DNA from 4 places in the Bacillus sp. m3-13 genome. Region 2 is predicted to be linked to each of the others. Evidence: riboswitches for the same ligand, from Rfam matches in the RefSeq annotation. Region 2 holds a riboswitch; each other region holds the start of a gene.
The links. A riboswitch is a leader RNA that binds a small molecule or an ion and turns the genes downstream of it on or off. The one in region 2 is predicted to bind S-adenosylmethionine.
Positions count from the first base shown of each region.

Region 1: another riboswitch for S-adenosylmethionine. It lies ahead of M313_RS23365 (methionine biosynthesis PLP-dependent protein); the one in region 2 lies ahead of M313_RS24900 (YezD family protein).
Region 3: another riboswitch for S-adenosylmethionine. It lies ahead of metK (methionine adenosyltransferase); the one in region 2 lies ahead of M313_RS24900 (YezD family protein).
Region 4: another riboswitch for S-adenosylmethionine. It lies ahead of M313_RS0105460 (O-acetylhomoserine aminocarboxypropyltransferase/cysteine synthase family protein); the one in region 2 lies ahead of M313_RS24900 (YezD family protein).

Region 1 covers NZ_ACPC01000019.1:66,602-69,754, reverse strand. Annotated here, with positions in the region: gene cydD (thiol reductant ABC exporter subunit CydD) at 1-746, opposite strand, end outside; SAM riboswitch class I at 1,028-1,148, shown strand; partial or broken gene M313_RS23365 (methionine biosynthesis PLP-dependent protein) at 1,276-2,393, shown strand; gene metC (cystathionine beta-lyase) at 2,390-3,153, shown strand, end outside.
Region 2 covers NZ_ACPC01000008.1:45,788-48,940, reverse strand. Annotated here, with positions in the region: gene cysP (sulfate permease) at 1-470, opposite strand, end outside; gene M313_RS0101880 (phosphoadenylyl-sulfate reductase) at 501-1,217, opposite strand; gene M313_RS24900 (YezD family protein) at 1,339-1,500, opposite strand; SAM riboswitch class I at 1,559-1,663, opposite strand; gene M313_RS0101870 (hypothetical protein) at 1,785-2,297, opposite strand; gene M313_RS0101865 (diacylglycerol kinase) at 2,456-3,153, opposite strand, start outside.
Region 3 covers NZ_ACPC01000019.1:170,300-173,452, reverse strand. Annotated here, with positions in the region: gene metK (methionine adenosyltransferase) at 51-1,250, opposite strand; SAM riboswitch class I at 1,428-1,594, opposite strand; gene pckA (phosphoenolpyruvate carboxykinase (ATP)) at 2,002-3,153, shown strand, end outside.
Region 4 covers NZ_ACPC01000012.1:126,506-129,658, reverse strand. Annotated here, with positions in the region: gene metX (homoserine O-acetyltransferase MetX) at 1-163, opposite strand, end outside; gene M313_RS0105460 (O-acetylhomoserine aminocarboxypropyltransferase/cysteine synthase family protein) at 180-1,499, opposite strand; SAM riboswitch class I at 1,571-1,684, opposite strand; gene M313_RS0105455 (ATP-dependent Clp protease ATP-binding subunit) at 2,006-3,153, shown strand, end outside.

The DNA.
Region 1 (3,153 bases), on a different contig from region 2:
ATCGAAATGAATTCCAGCATTAACGAAGACAGAAATGCTATTCGCAACACTTCCATCGTTGCATCACGGAAGCTTAAACTGCTGTTTTCAATTGTTTCTTGCTGCTTTGCTGAGCGACCGAAAAGCTTTAACGTCGTGAGCCCTTGCAACGTATCAAGAAACGTTCCGGAAAAAGCATTCAGTTTATCCATCTGCTCTTCTGATTTTTTCTTTGTTTTCAAGCCTACCACAATCATGAAAATGGGAATGAACGGCGCCGTGATTAGTATAATCAAACCTGTATTCACATGCTGGCTGAATGCCGCGATTAAGATCATGATCGGGATGATGCTCGATTGAATGACCTGTGGCACATATCTGCTGAAATACGGGTCAATCTCATCCACCGCATCCATCATCACGCTCACCTTTTGACCGGACTGCCCCTTAAGGGAAGCTTGAACCGGACTGTTGGAAAATTTCTTGAGCAACGCAATCCGGAAATCTCTCTTTACTTTTGCAGCAAGCTTCACTCCAGTAATGCCGCTCCAATAGGTCAACCCCGCTCGTGCAGCCAATACTACCAGGAGGCCACCCAGGAATGGCAGTATTTCTTGAAAAGTGTGGCCCTTTAGGAAGACTCGATCCACGATGGTGACGAAAAAATACGCCTGCCCGATAACCGTTGCCCCTGTCAGGATGGCAATCAAGATCAGCGTCATCCTTGTGCCTCTATGTGATTTAGCGATCGTATTTAAATCAGTCATTATGTTAAATCCCTCTTTTCTATTAATGAAAATCGGATTGTATAGTTTAGTTAGTGAAAAGTTTCACATACTTTATAGTTAACATTATATAACATGCTTCATTGAATTTCCTCTTTCGGGATTGACCATTTTATGACAAAAAAATTCTTCTACTACTTCACTTCTACCCCACTCCTTCACCGCATAAAATTAATTCATCCAGAAAAAAACATTGCATTTCACACCCACCTGTTGTAAATTAGTAAAATAATTAAATTGTTCAGATAATTAAATAGTGAACTTTCTTATCCAGAGAGGTTGAGGGAATGGCCCGAAGACACCTCAGCAACCAGCAGCGCCCGTTAGAATGGACGTTGAAAAGGTGCTAATTCCAGCAAGCTGTGATGCTTGCAGAGATGAGAAGAATGAACTTTTCGATAAAAGTCTTCTTCTTATAGAAGGCTTTTTCTTTTTATTCCGATAAAGCATTAAAGCCCCTGCCCTCTGGAAGAAACGATTGTCACTTACCATATAGGAGGCCCATTCATGTATAAAACGGAAACAAAAGCTTGCACAAATCGGAAATCGCTCAGAAACTGCCACTGGAACGGTCAATCCGCCTGTTTTATTTTTCCACTGCCTATCGACACGAAGGTATTGGGCAGTCAACAGGATACGACTATACAAGAACCGGCAATCCCACACGCCATGTGTTGGAAAAAGCAATTGCAGACCTTGAGAGCGGCGACCAAGGGTTTGCCTGCAGCTCCGGCATGGCGGCGATATTGACCATCCTATCCCTTTTCAAGTCCGGAGATCACCTTATCGTCTGTAAGGACTTGTACGGCGGCACGTACCGCCTTTTTGAAGAAGGCTATAAAAAATAGGGGACTGTGTTGTAGCTATGTGGACACAACCGACCTTTCAGAAATCGAAAAAGCTATTACTTCCCAAACGCAGGCTATCTTTGTGGAGACTCCAACTAACCCCCTGATGGTAGAAACAGACTTAGAAGCAGTCTCGGAGCTCGCGAAAGCGCACGGACTTCTACTGATCTGTGATAATACGTTCTACACTCCTGTTCTATTAAATCCCATAAAATTAGGTGCGGACATCGTCATTCACAGTGCGACCAAGTATCTTGGCGGGCATAATGATGTGCTGGCAGGACTGATTGTCGCAAAAGGCGTGGAGCTTTGTGAATCCCTTTCGCTTCACCATAATGCAGCAGGTGCGGTTCTCAGCCCATTCGACTCCTGGCTGTTGATCCGCGGCATGAAAACCTTGTCCCTTCGCATGGAACGGCATGAAAAGAATGCGCAGCGAATTGCGACATACTTAGCTCAGCATGATTCCATCACAGATGTACTTTATCCGGGAAGAGGCGGCATGCTCTCCTTCCGCATCCAAGACGAGGCATGGGTCAATCCGCTACTTCAAAACTTGAACCTTATTACGTTTGCCGAAAGCCTTGGCGGCGTGGAAAGCTTCATCACCTATCCTGCCACGCAAACGCATGCGGACATTCCCGAAAAAATCCGCATAGAGACCGGTGTATGCAACAGATTGTTACGCTTTTCGGTCGGCATTGAAGACGCAGAAGACTTGATTCAAGATTTAGAGGCGGCGCTGAAAGCTGCTTCCATCCAAAAGGAGGTCCTATCATGAGCCATTCTTTTCAAACGAAGTTGTTACACAACCGCCATAAGTTTGATAAAAGCAATGGTGCGGTGAGCGTGCCCATACAACACGCATCCACTTTTCATCAGCCTGATATCGATTCCTTTGGCAAATATGACTATGGACGCTCTGCCAATCCGACCCGGGAAGCACTCGAAGAAACAATTGCCCACTTAGAAGAAGGAACGCGAGGCTTTGCTTTTTCATCTGGAATGGCTGCGATCTCGACTGCTTTCCTTCTTCTTTCACAAGGTGATCACGTATTGATTTCAGAAGACGTATACGGCGGCACTTACCGGATGGTTTCTGAGGTACTTACCCGTTACGGTGTGGAGCATACGTTTGTAGATATGACAGATTTGGAAAAAGTGAAAGCAGCCATCCAGGCCAACACTAAATTGCTTTATGTAGAAACACCATCCAATCCATTGTTAAAAGTAACGGACATCACGGCTGTGGCTACTCTCGCCAAATCAATCGGATCTTGGACTTTCGTCGACAACACCTTCTTGACGCCTTCCTTGCAAAAGCCGCTGGAGCTTGGTGCCGACCTTGTTCTGCACAGCGCAACGAAGTTCCTGTCCGGACACAGTGATGTCGTGGCAGGGCTTGCGGTGGCAAAGGATCCTGTGCTTGCCGACCGTTTAGCCTTTTTGCAAAATTCCTTCGGCGCGGTGCTTGGTGTCCAAGATGCATGGCTCGTCCTAAGAGGGCTCAAAACGTTACATGTAAGGCTGGAGCAGTCCCA
Region 2 (3,153 bases):
CATCGATCGATCAGGCTATTTTTCAGCACCCACGTAGCACCAATTGCTAGCAAAAATGCGATAACCGGGGTCAGCAGCCAGAATGAAACAATCCAGGCAAGCTTTCCGACAAACACGGATTGATAGACAATTCCGGCACCGACCACTGCACCGACTATTACTTCACTGGTGGAAAGCGGGATGCCAAATACATTGGCTAAAAATAAAGACAGGGCCGCAGATGCAATCACGATCAGGGCAATGGCCACCGTAAAGGTACTTTGCGGGACAATGCCGCTTCCCATCGTCTTAACGACTTCGGCACCGCCGAGCCACGCCCCAAAGAACACCGCAATCCCGCATAGTACCAAGGCCACATTCCTTTTAACAACTCCTGCACCATAGGCAATTCCCATGGATGCTGCCGCACCGCTCGCCCCGATATTCATGGCGAAAAATAGACCAACGATGACAGCTATGATAACTAACATGTTTTTTCCTCCTCCACTTCACAACCAGCCTTAATTTGTATGCAGGCCGCACTCCGTCTTCCCGCTACCCGCCCAGCGGCCAGCACGGGAATCACCTTCCACACCGACTGCCTGGGTACAGGGAAAACAGCCGATGCTTGGATAGCCATGATCGTGGAGCTCGTTATACGGAAGTCCCCGGCTTCGAATATGATTCCAAACATCTTCCCATGTCCAGTGGATGAGCGGACAAATCTTGATGTTTTGAAATTTGTCATCTTGGTTGAGGAAATTCGTGCCTGCACGCGTTGGTGACTGCTCCCTTCTCAGGCCGGAGATCCAGGCCATTCTCGGCAAGACTGCTTCTCTTAATGGCTCGACCTTGCGGATTTGACAGCACTGTCCGGGATTTCTTTTCCAAAGAGCCGTGCCATGCGCTGCAGCTTGCTCATCCAAGGTGAGCGCAGGTTTCCTCTTTTCAATCTGTAAAGTTGGGTATCTACTTTCTATCTGTTCAATGACCTTGTAGGTTTCTGGAAAATGCAAGTCGGTATCTAAAAAAACAATTTGTGCATCAGGCTTTACCTCTTGAATTAGGTCGATCAGCACCACTGCCTCGGCCCCAAAGCTTGAGGCATAAATGATTTCATTGGATTCATAAGTTCCAAACGCCCATTCCAAAACAGCTTTGGCCCCTTTTGAGTCATCATCAACCACAAAGGTGGACGAGATCTCCTCCCAGTTTTCGTACGTTATTTTCTGCGTCATGGTGTAACGGCTCCTTTCTTTTCCAACGAAAAGAGGCAGCCCCTTTACCGGTGCTGGCTGGTTGTTCCAAGCCAAGCATCATGTAAAGTGACCGCCTCCAGTTTGTCTGGTCAGCGAGTATTTATTTTTTTTGAAGGCGAACCTTCTCGTTTCTTTCTATTTGAATGACTTTTCCATCCTGTACGACTAGGGTGATAGATCCAAATTTGATTGACTGCAGCATTCTTTCCAAGTGGGTCACAACATCTTCCCATTCTGACTTTGCCAGTTGGCTCGCCTCCATTTCACCAAATAAAAAACGCCTCTCCCATTATGGAAAAGGCGCATCGTATGTATACTGCACCTTATCTTCCAAAATGGGTATCCATTTTGCTGGAATTGGCACCTTGCTGTTCGCAGGTTGCCGGGCTTCAACGGGCCAGTCCCTCAGCCGCTCTAGATAAGCGTCGATTCATTTGTTGTTTTTGATAAAATTAATCCTACCATACTTATATGAATTGTCAACAATGTTATTGACTGTTTTTTTAGATTTTTTTATTTTTAGGAAGTTGGTCCTAGTAAGCTACTTCATTCCCCAATCTTTGTAAGCTTGGTTTCCGAATCAATGATTGCCGCTTGATAGTAATCCCCCGCCGCCGTTTCAAAAAGAACACCTTGGACGGTTTCTTCTTGTTCTTCAAGTTTCACCATATCCACCTTTGATAAGCCGTTTGGATCAAACGTCACTTTCCCTTCTAACTTAAATTGACCTTTCCCTATTTCCTCTGCCAATTCAATTTCATGGTCAAGCATACGCTCCTCTAACCAGCCTGCAAGCAAGGGCTCCACCGTATCTTCCGCTATTTTCAGGCTGTCATTATATGTAAGAATCATGGAGTAGCGCACATATTGCACGGTTTCCAACTCATTTCCACCCATGCCGACAGAAGTGGAGGAAATGGTGAATTCAGGGTCCGGATCTGTTTGTGCGAACATATTACAACCGGCTAACAAGATGGTGAGTCCACACAAAACGACTAGACTTTTCAAGCTACCCTTCCTAAAAATCCCCTTAGACTTCATTCTTTTTTTCCTAACCACTACTAACCCCTCCTAGCATTTCCATTTTATTCAACATTAACATGTTTTTCCTTGCGTATGTTGCAATAAAATAAAAATGATGCGAGATTCCTATGGAGAAGTGATCCCGCATAATTTTCAAAAAAATAAGCAGCGGCTTTCTCCTCCGCTGCTTATTACTATTCGCATTTAGCCATTTCTACTTTTTTACGCTTTTCGGTTACAAGGACATCTAGATGACGGTAAAGGTTGACGAATTCGCCTGGAAGCAGTCCACCGTACTCCCCGTCTAGATTTAGTTGCATCTTCTCTTGTGTGTTTACTTTTACCCTGTTCGCCTTCGTATAGATGACTAAATCATCTTTCACATGATCTCCGCGCAATGCCATGGAAGCAATACGGATGAAGTCTGCGATGTTTGCTTTTTTAAGGATAATCATATCAAACATGCCGTCGTTCATGCAGGAGTCTGGCGCAAGCTTTTCGAAACCGCCTACTGAATTCGATAATGAAACTAAGAACAACATGATTTCGCCTTCAAAGATTTTTCCGTCGTATTCGATCGTTACGTTTGTGGGGCGAATAGATGGAAGCATTTCAATTCCTTTAAGGTAGTAGGCAAGTTGGCCAAGCATGGTCTTCATTTTGATTGGTACTTCATATGATAGCTCGGTCATTTTTCCGCCACCGGCAATGTTCATGAAGTACTGTTCATTGGCTTTTCCGATATCCACTGGCATCGGAACGCCTTCTGCTATGACATCGACACAAGCTAAAATATCATCACGTGGCAGGTCAAGTGCTCTGGCGAAGTCGTTGGTCGTTCCAACTGGAATAATGCCAAGTTGTGGACGGTAGTCCTGTTCTGCCAACCCGT
Region 3 (3,153 bases), on a different contig from region 2:
GTAAGCACTTTTGGCGCTCCAGTTCTTTGGCGTTTTTTATTAAATATATATTAATCGTTCGCTTGCTCTTTCAAAGCATCTGCTTTGTCTGTTTGCTCCCAAGGAAGATCCAGATCATTACGTCCGAAGTGGCCGTAAGCTGCAGTTTGCTTGTAGATAGGACGACGAAGGTCTAGCATTTTAATGATTCCTGCTGGACGAAGGTCGAAGTTATTGCGAACCAATTCAACCAATTTCTCTTCAGAAACTTTACCAGTTCCGAAAGTATCAACTGCGATGGATACCGGTTGAGCAACACCGATTGCGTAAGCCAATTGAACTTCACATTTGTCAGCAAGTCCGCTAGCTACGATGTTTTTAGCCACATAACGTGCAGCATAAGCACCAGAACGGTCTACTTTCGTTGCATCTTTACCGGAGAATGCTCCGCCACCGTGGCGAGCGTATCCACCGTAAGTATCAACGATGATCTTACGTCCTGTAAGACCAGCATCCCCTTGTGGTCCACCGATTACGAAACGGCCTGTTGGGTTGATGAAGTATTTTGTATTATCGTCAATCAATTCAGCAGGAACTACCGGCTTGATTACGTATTCCTTGATGTTGCGTTGGATACGATCCAAAGAAACCTCTGGGTGATGTTGAGTTGAGATTACGATTGTATCGATACGAACTGGTTGGTCGTTCTCATCATATTCCACTGTCACTTGCGTTTTACCGTCTGGACGTAAGTAAGGAAGAACCTCATCTTTTCTCACTTCAGTTAAACGGCGAGAAAGTTTGTGCGCCAGTGAAATAGGTAATGGCATTAATTCTTTTGTTTCATTACAAGCATATCCGAACATTAGACCTTGGTCTCCAGCTCCGATTGCTTCGATTTCTGCATCTGACATTTGACCTTCACGAGCTTCTAGCGCTTGGTCAACACCCATTGCGATGTCAGCAGACTGCTCATCGATGGAAGTAAGTACCGCACAAGTTTCCGCATCAAAACCGTATTTTGCACGAGTATAACCGATGCCTTGGATTGTTTCACGAACAATTTTAGGAATATCTACATAAGTGGAAGTTGTAATTTCTCCAGCTACCAATACCAATCCAGTAGTAACGGATGTTTCACACGCTACACGTGCATTCGGATCATTTGTTAGAATTGCATCCAGGATAGAATCGGAAATTTGGTCACAAATTTTATCCGGGTGGCCTTCCGTTACGGACTCAGAAGTAAATAAACGACGTTGTTTAGTCATTAAAAAAAGTTCCTCCTTTTTGTTTATGAAAAGCGTTTGACTTCTCTTCACGCACAGCAGTTATATTTGATACGGATCTCAGTTCCTATTGTGATGTTCTATGTTATCTTGTGTAAAAATAGAAAAAACCTTCCCACAAAGTTGAGGAAAGGTTTGATGTCGAGATTTAGCCTTTCACTCTTATCGGTCAAGGTCATAGCCTTGCTCAGGTTTAGCACCTTTTCTCAAGCGACCAAAGACTTGGCCTAATACAAAACAGCGGCGTGCTTTTTCGCGCTCGCTCATCCTTTGAGCAGGTTGCTGGGTTTCATAGGGCCTGTCCCTCCACCAGCTCGGAATAAGAGTATCCGTTCAAGGTTCTATATTAGCGCACTAAAACCTTTCATGTCAACAAAAAAGAGAAATAATTCGACATCAATTTACAGGAAATAATTGCTTCCTTATATGTAGATCTTCTATCTTGAAAAATCTCATTATCATTTTCTTTTACTTCTGGTTGGCAAGGTTTATAATAGGAGAGGACATTTGGTGAAATTTTAGTGGACAAGCATAAAAATGATAACGCTTTCAAACAGTCGATCTAATGCTATTCCACTTGGATAAGCCTCTTTTTCACAAAATGTTAACGAATTCCTATTAATTTTCATAAAATAAGCTAATTAGTATGGACTATTAAGTTAAATGTGTTATACTTTTTAACAGATGAGAAAATAAATAAGCAAATTATTTAATCAAAGGAGAGTTATCCATGATGAAAACGGTTGGGATTGATAATGGGTTAACAAAATTAATTTACGGAAGCAACACGCATGTTCAACTGTCTGTTCCTCAATTGGTAGAAAAGATATTAAACCGTAACGAAGGCTGCCTGACCTCAACTGGTGCAGTACTCGCAACGACTGGTAAATACACGGGTCGCTCCCCTAAAGATAAATTTATTGTAGAAGAAGAAATCAGCAAAGATAAAATTGACTGGGGTACCGTCAACGCGCCTATCTCTGAAGAAGTATTTGATCGCCTATATAACAAAGTTCTCACATACTTAGAAAACAAAGAAGAAGTATTTGTTTTCAAAGGATTCGCTGGCGCCGATGAAAAATATCAATTGCCAATCCAAGTAATCAACGAATTCGCATGGCACAACCTTTTTGCACAACAGTTATTTATTAAGCCAAATGAAGAGCAGTTGGCAAAACATGAAACCGCATTCAGCATTGTTTCTGCTCCGAACTTCAAAGCAGACCCTGTCATAGACGGAACAAATTCAGAAGCATTCATCATTATTTCCTTCAGCAAACGCATTGTTCTGATCGGTGGTACAGAATATGCCGGAGAAATGAAAAAGTCCATTTTCTCTGTAATGAATTATCTTCTTCCGGAAAACGGCATTATGCCAATGCACTGCTCGGCAAACGTAGGACGCGAAGGCGATGTAGCATTATTCTTCGGTCTTTCCGGTACAGGTAAAACGACGCTATCTGCCGACCCTAACCGCAAACTTATCGGTGACGATGAGCACGGCTGGTCTAACACAGGCGTATTTAACATTGAAGGCGGATGCTATGCTAAATGCATTGGTCTGACTCGCGAAAAAGAACCACAAATCTTTGATGCAATCCGTTTTGGCTCAGTACTTGAAAATGTGGTCATTGATGGTCAATCTCGTATTGCTGACTATGAAAACTCTACCTTAACAGAAAATACCCGTGCAGCTTACTCATTGGATGCAATGGACAATATCGTTCAACCTAGCATTGCCGGTCACCCGAATACCATCGTCTTTTTAACAGCGGATGCAACAGGCGTATTGCCTCCAATCTCTAAGCTGTCTAAAGAACAAGCTATGTTCCACTTCCTAAGCGGTTATACAAGTAAACTTGCAGGCACAGAACGCGGAATCACA
Region 4 (3,153 bases), on a different contig from region 2:
CAGAAACCTGATTTCCTGATAGAGCATGGCATATGACAATCACTTCACCCGTTGGATTTCCTTTTCTTTCATATGCTATCTCCACATCAGGGAGTTTTTTTCCGTTTTCTAAAAGCAGCGTTCCGATCGATACCTTATTGGTATGTTCCGTTTGACAGCTCACAAATGCCCACTCATTTCTATATGTTTTGACTGACTGCAGCTTGTTTGGATTTTCCGGTAGCAACGAAAAGTGCTTGATCTAAATCATGTTTCAGATCCTTTAGTGATTCAATTCCGACAGATAAGCGAATCAGATCTTCCGTTACACCGGACTTGATTAAGTCGTCACCAGATAGCTGCTGATGTGTGGTGGAAGCCGGGTGAATAATCAAAGATTTTGCATCCCCTACATTTGCCACATGGGACCAAAGTTTAATGCTGTCAATCGCCTTTCTCCCTGCATCTCTCCCACCTTCAATTCCGAAGTTTACAATGGATCCATTACCTTTACCCAAATATTTTCTGGCAAGTGTATGTGCCGGGTGATTTGGTAGTCCAGGATATGATACCCACTCTACTGCAGGGTGGTCTTCTAGGTACTTTGCTAATTCCAAGGCATTCTCGTTATGCTTTTCCACTCGTAAATGCAAGGTTTCAAGTCCCTGTAAAAGTAAGAATGCATTCTGAGGACTTAAGCACGCTCCAAAGTCTCTTAATAGTTGGACTCTTAGCTTAACAGCGAATGCAAGATTCCCAAAAGTCTGTGCATACTTGATTCCGTTGTAGCTCTCATCCGGCTCTGTGAATCCAGGGAAGTTTGGATGGTCCCAGTTAAAGTTCCCCCCATCCACCACTACACCGCCAATGGTTGTTCCATGTCCGCCAATCCATTTAGTGGCAGAGTGAACAACGATGTCTGCTCCCCACTTGATAGGATTGCAAAGGTAAGGGGAAGCAAAGGTGTTGTCAATGATCAACGGAATATAGTTATCATGAGCGACCTTTGCTACTGCCTCTACATCCAGTACGCGTAAGCTCGGGTTTCCAATAATCTCACCGAATATCGCTTTCGTTTTCGGTGTAATGGCATTGCGGAAATTCTCAGGGTCTGTTGCATCTACGAATTTCACCTTAATTCCATACTTAGGCAGTGTTACAGCAAAAAGATTATAGGTGCCCCCATATAAATTTTCCGCTGCAACAATTTCATCTCCAGCATGCGCAATATTTAAAATGGCAAACGCTATTGCTGACATTCCAGAGCTTGTCGCAACAGCAGCTGCCCCTCCTTCTAAAAGAGCCAGTCTTTTTTCTAACACATCTACAGTCGGATTCATGATTCTTGTATATATATTGCCAAATTCATTTAACGCGAAAAGATTTTGAGCGTGATCCGTGTTGTCAAAAACATAGGAGGTTGTTTGATAAATAGGGACTGCCCTTGAACCTGTTGTCGGGTCTGGCGTTTGTCCTCCGTGCAATAATACTGTTTCCACATCATAATTTGGTTTTGTCATCCTACATTCCTCCAATTTTCTATTTTCAACAAAATAAAAACCCCTTCCTAAGAAGAGGTTTAAAAATCCTCCTCTTATCTCTCAGGCTACTTCGCCTGCAGGAATTAGCACCAACTCAAGAAATTAAATTCTTGAAGGTTGCCGGACTTCATCGGGCCTGATCCCTCAGTCACTCTGGATAAGAGTTATTTAGTTGGTTAATACGTTAAAACATAATAGTTATATAATCTACGATATTTCTAAGGAGAAATAATTATTACTAAAACTTTTTGCAATTATAGCAACTGGAAAGCACAAAAGTCAATACAATATTCTGAACTTTTCAACATAACTTTCTGCTTCCACTAAATTCCTGAAAGCAAACTACTTGAAAGTCAAAAAAGGTCAAAGTATAATATCCATACAACCTACAAAGGTCAAAATAAGTCAAACTTTTATCAAAGGTGACATGTTTCCCTTTCAAAACAATGGAGCATCTCACACCAATATGAGGAGGTAGCAGAATGATGAAATGTCAAAAATGTGAAGTAAATAACGCAACCATTCAATTTAAATTTCGCTCTAATAACGAGCAGACACAACTTGTCTTATGCTCTTCCTGCTTTGAGGAAGTAAGAGCACAAATGACATCACCGACTCCAAACGGTTTTTTCTCTGACTTCCCTTTTGGAAATGGCTCCCCTAATGAGGAAGGCCACATAAACGGGAAAGCGCAAAACCCACCAATAGGAAGCAAAAAAGGTGGAAGCATTCTTGAAGAGCTAGGTAAAAATATAACCAACATTGCCAAAACAGGGCTTATTGATCCTGTTATTGGCCGTGATAAAGAAATTAAACGTGTAATTGAAATTCTAAATAGAAGAAATAAAAACAACCCTGTTTTGATCGGGGAACCAGGTGTAGGTAAAACTGCCATCGTGGAAGGACTAGCTTTGAAAATTGTTGAAGGCGATGTCCCTTCCAAATTAAAAAACAAGGAAATTTATTTGCTTGATGTAGCCTCCCTTGTCGCAAACACAGGTATTCGCGGTCAATTTGAAGAACGCCTTAAACTAGTAATTGCAGAACTACAAAAAAGAAAGAACGTCATATTATTCGTAGATGAACTTCACCTTATAGTTGGTGCCGGATCTGCAGAAGGTTCTATGGATGCTGGTAACATTTTAAAACCTGCATTGGCACGTGGCGAACTCCAATTGGTCGGGGCAACGACTTTAAAAGAATACCGTCAAATTGAAAAGGATGCCGCACTTGAACGCCGTTTTCAGCCGGTAACCGTGAAAGAGCCTTCTACGGATGAGGCATTAAAAATCATCAAAGGTATTCAATCAAAATATGAGGAATATCACCAAGTTTCTTATTCTGAAGATGCCATTAAGGCATGCGTAGAATTATCACACCGCTACATTCAAGATCGTTTCCTACCAGACAAAGCAATCGATCTTTTAGATGAAGCAGGTTCTAGAAAAAATCTAACGCTAAATACGATTGACTTGGAGCAGATTGATGCTCGTCTGACTCAAATTGAGGAAGAAAAAAAGGCCGCATTATCGAAGGAGGATTACGAAACTGCTGCCAAATTAAGAGACGAAGAGGAAGAGCTTGAAGAAAAAAGAAATTCCAACGATCAAACGGATGCTGTGCGTGGTCAGGT